DNA from 2 places in the Halomonas sp. M1 genome. Region 1 is predicted to be linked to the other one. Evidence: predicted binding sites of a transcription regulator. Region 1 holds the regulator's gene; the other holds the start of a gene.
The links. The regulator FliA, encoded in region 1, starts transcription of late flagellar genes. The targets are predictions, from matches to a motif close to CTAAAGTTNNNNNNNNNNCNGCCGATA.
Positions count from the first base shown of each region.

Region 2: a site for FliA is predicted at 1,816-1,842, ahead of fliD (flagellar filament capping protein FliD). Genes of this name have one in related genera too.

Region 1 is NZ_CP121119.1:2,600,795-2,604,974, reverse strand. It holds gene P8S54_RS12035 (sensor domain-containing diguanylate cyclase) at 1-401, opposite strand, end outside; gene P8S54_RS12030 (OmpA family protein) at 438-1,097, opposite strand; gene P8S54_RS12025 (MotA/TolQ/ExbB proton channel family protein) at 1,102-1,917, opposite strand; gene P8S54_RS12020 (RNA polymerase sigma factor FliA) at 1,957-2,655, opposite strand; gene P8S54_RS12015 (flagellar protein FlhE) at 2,683-3,120, opposite strand; gene P8S54_RS12010 (hypothetical protein) at 3,213-3,779, opposite strand; gene flhF (flagellar biosynthesis protein FlhF) at 3,776-4,180, opposite strand, start outside.
Region 2 is NZ_CP121119.1:2,846,628-2,850,807, reverse strand. It holds gene P8S54_RS13175 (flagellin) at 1-105, opposite strand, end outside; gene fliD (flagellar filament capping protein FliD) at 305-1,699, opposite strand; gene fliD (flagellar filament capping protein FliD) at 1,932-3,278, opposite strand; gene P8S54_RS13160 (hypothetical protein) at 3,535-3,864, shown strand.

The DNA of each region.
Region 1 (4,180 bases):
AGGTAGTCAAGCAACTCCTCTTGATGACTCGCTTCCGTCAGCCTGAGCAGGCGCTCATTCACCGTGCCTAACAAGCGCCGTTTACCAACCGGTGTTAATGGTTCAATTTCTACCACAACGTAGGCGCCTGAACGGTAGGCATAAAGCTGAAAGCGCGTTGGGCTCGCCGGGCGGGTAAAGGTTAGCGGCCCGGCCAAGCGCTGCTGGCCCTGTAGCTCGTGGCGTAGCCGCTGGCTTAGGCGTTTACCCAGCACTTCCGACAGCGTCTGATCACGCCCGTCGGTAACGGTCGTGCCAACCAGTGCGGCAAGGTTGCTACTGAAAGCTTGAATGCGCCGACTGTCAGCATCCAACACCAGCAAAGCACCAAACGACTGAAGTAAAGGGTGTTGCTTCGGCACGAAAATAGCCTCGAAAAAAGTCTATTCACCCTCAAGCTACTGCTTTAGCAACAGCTCAACGCGCCGATTGGCTGCTCGCCCTTCTGCGGTCGCGTTACTTTCCATGGGTTGGGTGTCGGCATATCCGACCGCCCGCATTCGTGAAACAGCGACTCCCTGGCGTTCAAGGTGGCGCACAACCGCAATCGCGCGCCCTACCGAGAGCTCCCAATTCGAGGGGAACCGAGGAGTAGCAATGGGTATATTATCGGTATGCCCCTCTACCGAAATTTGACCTTCAAAGGCCTCAAGCGCCGTTATCAGGTTTTCTAGCACATTCTGCCCTTGGGGCGTTAGCACGGCATCGCCACTGGGAAACAAAAGGCTATCATCAATACGCAGGGTAAGGCCTTCACGGCCTTGGGAAACACTGACCCCGGGAATATTTAGCCCCGCCATCTGCGGCCTTAGCCCCTGGTGACGAGGCTGAATACCAGTGGCTAAGGTTGCCAGGGGCAGCGCAGTAATCGCACTGGCCGAGCGCATTCTGTCGCTATCTGCCGCTTCTCCCCCGCCTGGCGGCGTTAACGCCAGCAGGAGGACAAACAGGGTGATTAGTAGCGTCAATACATCCAGATAGCTCGTTAACCAGCTCTCATCCCCCTCGCCTTCGGCAGTGGGCATTTCCAGCGCATGACGGGCTTCACTGTTCAGCATGTCGCTACCCTTTTGTCGCGGGGCTAGGCGTGGTGCGTGGCTTTACAGTAGCATCGCGTATTTCGTCGTGGTAGTTGGCAACAAAGGAGTTGAGTGTTTCTTCAATAAACGACGGTAGGCGACGTTTGGTGATGAGCGATATACCTTCAAGCACCATGTTCATGGTAATGAGGCGCTCTTCGGTACGACGCTCAAGCTTAACGGCAATAGGCTTAAACACTAGGTTGGCGAGCAAAATACCGTAAAACGTGGTGAGCAGGGCAACGGCCATGCGCGGGCCAATGACTTCTAAGTCGCCCGCATCCATGACTTCAAGCATGTTAACCAACCCCACCAACGTACCAATCATGCCAAAGGCAGGCGCGTAAGTGGCCATCGTGCGGAAAATTTGTGCCTCTGCATGCTCGCGCGCTTTTAACCGCGCTATGCGCCAGCGCAGCATGTCGAAGATTTCATCCTCTTTGGTATTGGCAATGACCAGTTGAATGCCCGTGCGTAGAAACGGGTTACGGGTGTGCTCAAGCTCTTTTTCCACCGCCCGAACATCGCCTTTAAACCATAGCCGAGACATCGACACGAGTTCGTTAATGTCATCTCGAACATAGGTATTTTCACGGCGAAACACTAAGCCTACCAAGCGCACTACCCGAAGTACTTCTTTCAGCGGGTAACTGATAAACGTAGCGGCCAGCGTACCGGTAATGACAATCGCTAACCCCGGTAAGTTAAGAAAGCTTTCTGGGGACTCTGCGGTAAAAAACAGCACGCTTACCAGCAGTAGAATGCTGGCAGATATACCGATCAGCGTAGATGGATTCATCAACGGCTCCTCGCCGGGTTCAAATAAGTGAGTGAGAGATTAATTGGCGTCGTGCAAACGGGCGCGTAAACGGCTAACGGCCTGACTATGCAGCTGGGAGACACGGGACTCGGTAACCCCCAGCACAGCACCCACCTCTTTTAAGTTCATCTCTTCTTGGTAGTACAGCGCCATTAATAGCTTTTCTCGCTCTGGCAGCGCCTCAATCGCTTCAATCAAGGTTTGACGTTGCTGAGCGTCCAACAACTGGTCGAAGAGCACATTGCCAGCGCCGCTACTAGGCTCACCACCCTCTGTCACCAGCTCTTCAAACGGCAGCAGTTGGCCGCTGTTGGTGTCATTGAGTAGCTGCTGATAGTCGCTTAGCGGCATTTCTAAATCACGGGCGATTTCCCCCTCTTCGGGAGCGCGGCCTAGCTGTTGCTCCAGCCGCCGCACCGTCTCATCCATCGCTCTGGCCGAACGTCGCACGCTACGGGGTAGCCAGTCGCGCGTGCGTAGCTCATCCATCATCGCGCCACGGATTCGCTGGCTGGCAAAGGTGGCAAATGTCGCACCTTGGGCCGCATCAAAGCGCCCAAGGGCTTCTAACAACCCCACCATGCCCGCCTGGATAAGATCATCTAGCTCGATGCTCGCGGGCAACCTCACCTGCAGCGTTAAGGCCTGACGTCTCACCAGTGGCATGTATTGGGTTAACAGCTCACTCTGTTTGATCCTGCCTTGTGCTGTATACATCCTCGTGCCTCGCGGCTAAAACACTTTTTACTGGTAATTCACGATGGCTTGCAGCCCCTGTACCCGCACCGGCCGCTGGCCGGGCGTTAAGGCAAAACGAAAGTACAGCGGCGCATCGGCGTGCTTTCCGGCTAATGCCATAGTGGAACCCCGCATGCTGTTAAGTGGGATGCACTGTTCAGGGTGACATAGCCAAGCATTGACTGGCGACGCCGGTGGCGCCTCATACCGCCACTGTATCCGATCAATCACTGCGTTTCCCACTTGCGCTGCGCTGGGCGCTACGATGGGCTGGCTGCTGCTGACCCGGTCGCTCATGGCGACCATGACACTGGGAACTTGGCTGCTCCAACTGCCAGGTGCTGCCTGTACGCTACTTGCCAACCCCATTGCGATGAGCGACACCGTAATGCTCAACGTGACCACCTTTAAGATGCTCCTACCCTGCCTGCTTTGTCGCTGCATGGGTGCTCCCAGTAACGCTACTAGATAGTGACCAGTACTTATCTGCCAGTACTTCTCTGCCAATACCCGCTTGCTTGTAAACGCTGCAGCCCTTATCGGGCAAGCAGCAGCAGTTCTGTGTCTAAATAACCTGCGGCAGCTTCTCGCAAGTTATCGAGTAATCCTTGGCGTGGCAAGTGGGGCTCATGCAGCGCCAACAGGCGCTTTGGACCTTTGTTGTCATGCACTTGCCGCAAAACTCGGTACATCGGCATAAACGCATCCGCATCGCTACTTACCCACAACGCCCAGCGCGGGTAGCGCGCCACTAGTAATGGCAGATTAGCTGTAGCAGGGTCAACCAGGTGAATGTCCCAGTCATCTGGGTCGCCTGCCCAGCGGCGCCCCAATGCCGACCACTGGCTGAGGCGGCTTCTTACCTTGTTAACCTGGTGCTGATGGGTGGGTAAGCCCACCACCACCAGCGGCTGTTTCGGCGTGGGCGGTGCCTCTACGGTTGGCACCATGGCGGATGCAGCGTAAACAGAAGCCGCTTCCTTTGAGACTGGCTCTGCGGGAGCTGGCTCATCCGGCAGCGTATCTTCGGGTATGTCTCCGCGCTGCTGACGCTGTAAATCCGCCCATTTTCGCAGCCCCGCTGCCTGGTCTTGGCTGCTCATAGCATGCCCTCTCGGCTCACGCTACCTAGCTGACGAATCGCATCGCGGGCCATAAAGGAATGCACTAATCCATCGAGCAAGGCGGTATCGCGCCGTTTTCGCTGGGTGCCTAGCAGCAGCATCAGGTCGGTGCGCAGGGCCAGGGCAGCATCATCGTCGGCACTGTCCAAATGCCCTGCTACGGCGGCAACGCCGCTGGCCATGAGCAGGCGTATTTCAGCACTGACATCACCACTGTCGGCTTCTTTAAGCTGCTGCCATGCCCGCTTCGTCAGCGCGGTGACCCCTTCGCTTTGCAGCTGGGTCGCCAGTAAAGAGAGCGCATCAGCGCCTAATCGAGCAGGGCTTAACCAGTAACGCCGAGCAATACGCTTAGCGCTTTCGGGGTCACGAACCTCTCC
Region 2 (4,180 bases), 250 kb from region 1:
CAAGCCAGAGCTCAGGCGCTCCATGGACGTGGTCAACGCGTTCTGGCTCTTCTGCAGATTTTGCTGGCCGATCATCGATGTGATGTTGGTATTGATCACTGACATGGTGATTCTCCTTGCTGGGACACTGGCCTAGAAGGCCTGCTTTTCGGCCACTGTATGTGCCGTTGTTATAGATAACGGCTTGATGAGGGGAATCTTTAGGGGAAGTGGTAAAAAAAGATGTAAAAAATAGTAACTGAAAAATGAGAAAAGGCAGCCTGGGCCGCCTTTTAGGTTTTTACTGAGGTTAACTGCGATGGGTTTACCTTCTTCTACGGCCTAACTGGTTATCTAGCGCGTCGAACTGCTGAGTCAGGTAGTCGCTCATGCTGTTCATCTGGGCAATCATGCCATCTAGCTGGCTGAACTGCCTTCGGTAGCGGATAATGGTGCCTTCAATGCTTTTTTCCATGCGCTCAAAACGGTCGTCTAGGCTTTTCACGCGGTTTTCTGCGCCGCTTATTGCCAGTTTAACAACGCCGTTATTGCCCAGCAGTTGTTCAATGCTGGTGCCTAGTTTGCCTGCCAGCCCACTGCCTTTTTTCTCACCGGCAAAAAAGTCGCTTAATGCTTGGGGGTTATTAGCCACTAGGTCGTTTAACTTAGTGTCATCAACCTTCAGCGTGCCATCCCGCTGTAGGGTAATACCAAGCTGGTTGAGGGTTGAAAGCTCGCCCCCCTCAACGCCACTGGTGAGCACGCTACGCAGACGGCTTTCAATGGTGCGCACGGTGCTATCGCCCACTAACTCGCCAGCGGTTTCACTGTCACCACTAAAGCTAGTGAGTTTGCCGATAGTACTTTTTAAGTCGTTATAGGCTTTTACAAAGCCGTTAATGGCCTCGCGCTGCTTTAGCGTATCACGCTCTACGTTAATAGTGCTGGTGGCGGTTTCACCATCGGCAATACTGAGTTCAGAGAGGTTGAGCGTTACTCCTTGAATCGCGCCTTCAATCTGATTTTTGGCGCTGCTAATGGTAATGCCGTTTACCGTTAGAGCCGCGTTTTCACCAGCACGTTTGGTATCTGTATCTTCCGCGAAGGGGCCCGTCACTGGCTGCTTGTCAGCATCGATAAAACTAAAGCCATCAATGGAGGCATCGGCCCCTGTCTCTTTAGAGCTTAGCGCCAGCCTGTAACCTTGGCCGTCGTTGATGATGGTGGCGTTAACACCAACTCCTTTGTTGGCGTTAATAGCATCACGAATCGCGGAAAGGCTGCTGCCGGGGGCAATGTCGATGTCGACAGAATCGCCGCTACCAAAATTGAGCTGCAGCGCCGTAGCGCCTTGCAGGTTTAGCGCTGCGTCGCGTTTATCTACCCGGCTAGAGGCCAGCGTGCCGGAGGTGGCAAGCTGGGTCACTTCCACCCGGTAGCTGCCGGGCAGTGCGCTGGCAGTGGTGGTGGCTTTAACGGCATCGCCCCGCACGCTGGCGGAAAGGCTTTGGTACAGTTTGGGGTCGTTAATTTTCGCAACTGAGTCTTGAAACGCATTCAGCGACGTTTGCAGCTGGCCAAACGCGGAAATTTTCGCCTGCTGCTGTTTTTTCTGAAGCGTAATCGGCGCAAGTTTGCCCCGCTCGGCTTCCTGAAGCTGATCAAGCAGCCCTGTTAGGTCAAGGCCAGAACCAACGCCAAGAGAGGTTATTGTCGCCATGCGGGATTTCCTCAGTGCAAAAGCTAAACCATGGCTAATTTAAATAAGCCATTTTTAAACAACCGAACGGGCGCGCGCAGTGATACTCAGCGCCCCCATAAAATAGATACTATCTTTATCGACAGAACAGCGCATAACTTTAGCGCTTTTTCGAGCTTTCAAAGAAGGCGGGAGGGTTATCTAACAAAAACGCCTGCTTGGCGCAGGCGTTTTAGGGCATCACGACCGATTGTTAACTACGGCCTAGCTGGGCATCCAGTGCATCAAACTGCTGGGTGAGGTAATCGCTGGTTTGGTTCATCTGGGCGATCATGCCATCCAACTGACCAAACTGGGTACGGTAGCGGGAGATAGTTTGCTCTATGGATTGCTCCATACGTGTGTAACGCTCAACCAATGATTCAGAGCGGTTTTCAGCACCAGTGATGGCTCCGGTGACGGCACCATTGGGGCTTAGCAGCTGCTCAATGGTTTGGTTCAATTGGCCGGCCATGCCGGTTTCAGCTGAATCACCGGCAAAAAACGTCGAAAGCGCGTCTTGGTTATTGGCAATGGCGTCATCCAGCGCACCATCATCAATTTCAAGCGTGCCATCCCGCTGTAGCGAAATACCAATATCGCTCAGCATGGAGAACTGGCCTTCCACACCGCCACTGAGTACGCTGCGCAGGCGGGACTCCACCGAGCGGGTAGCACTGTCACCGTTTAGCTCGCCTGCTTCACCTGTCTCTGGGTTAAAGCTGGTTAGCTCACCCATGGTGCTTTTTAGGTCGTTATAGGCATCCACAAAGCTGGTAACGGCTTCACGCACGGCGCGGGTGTCTTGCTCTACGGCAATGGTGCTGCTGCCCTCTTCTTGCAGGTTAAGCGTTACGCCTTGGATAGCGCCTTCCACTTGATTGGTAGGGCTGGTAATCGCGATGCCGTTAACATTTAACGAGGCATCTCGACCCGCTTGAATGACATCAGCCGCTAGAGGGTTGTCAGCACCATCCCATTCAAGGCCAGATACGGAAGCTGCTTCACCGGTTTGGGTAGAGTTCAGCGCTAAACGATACTCTTCACCATCAAAGATAATCGAGGCAGACACACCGCTATCTTCGGTCGCATTTATCGCATCGCGAATATATTCAAGGGAGCTTCCAGCAGCAATCTGCACCGGCACACTTGGCTGGTCATCACCGGCGAACTGTAAGGTTAAGGTACGATCTGTATCAGTGCGAGAAGCTTCAGGATCAGCGACCGAATTTGTCGCGAGCGTGCCAGCGCTCGCCAATCGGTCAACCGTTACGTTGTAGTTGCCGGGCTGCGCTTCACCGTCTGCAGCGGCGGTAACGGCACTACCGCCTACGTTGGTGGAAAGGCTTTCATACAGCGCACTATCGTTTAACGCGGCGGAGGCGCTTTGAAACTGAGCAAGGGAGCTTTGTAGCTGGCCGTAAGCGGAAATTTTGGTTTGCTGGGTTTCCAGTTGACGCTCTATGGGTTCGAGCTTGCCTCGCTCAGCTTCCTGCAGCTGATCCAGTAAGCCGTTCAAGTCTAGCCCAGAGCCAATGCCGAGTGATGAAATGGTAGCCATACAATACCGTCCTTTTTTAAAACGCCCTCTACTATCTTGACGCTGCTTATCTGTTGAATGTCGATCTATAATTTAAAGTTATCGACTATTAAACCCTAAACTTAAACATTAAAGAAAACTTTTAAGCATTCAATAGTTACCGCATGTAAATGACAGCTTAACGCACATCTCGAATGTAGACCTTGGTCTAACACCCTCATTGCTTTATAATGCACTGCAACAAGCCCGTTTTGGTCCTGTTTGCAGGAGAACATTTATGCCTTCCCCGGTGTTTCAGCCCGCACCCCAAGTCGCTACGGCCGCTTACCATGTGCAGCGCAGCCTGCGTCACTGTCTTTCTACCGTTGCCGAGCTGCTTTACGACAGCGGCCACGTACTTGAAACCCTCACTCTGCCCCAGCGCGGCCTTACCCAGCGCGAGCTTAACCAGCTAAGCGCGCAGCATAACCACTGGCAGGCTTGCCAGCAGGTGCTTGAAGAGAGCGGTGCCGCGGAATTTAACGATTACCACCGTTTGGTATTAACGGCTATGGGGCGAGAGATGATGTTCGATATGTTTGGCCAAGGGGCCGCAGACTGCGCGTAGCGCTTGCTGCTTGCCAGTACGTGACACTGGCGGTTTTGAAATCACTGCTTTAAAACCAGTGATTTGAAAAAAGATATTTAAAAATACAAAGCGCCCGCAGGGGCTAGTTGAAGCCAATTACCTGCAGGCGCTTTGCTACGTCGGGGCGTGCTGGATTAACGCAGGCCAAGCATCGATAGAACAAACAGAACTACCACCACTAAACCTACGATGTAAATAATGCTACGCATAACGGCACTCCTTGCTTTTTGCGTTTTAGAGAAATCAAAGGGTTGCTTACCTTAAAGCGAACAATTCAAGCCTAGCAGGCTTTTGA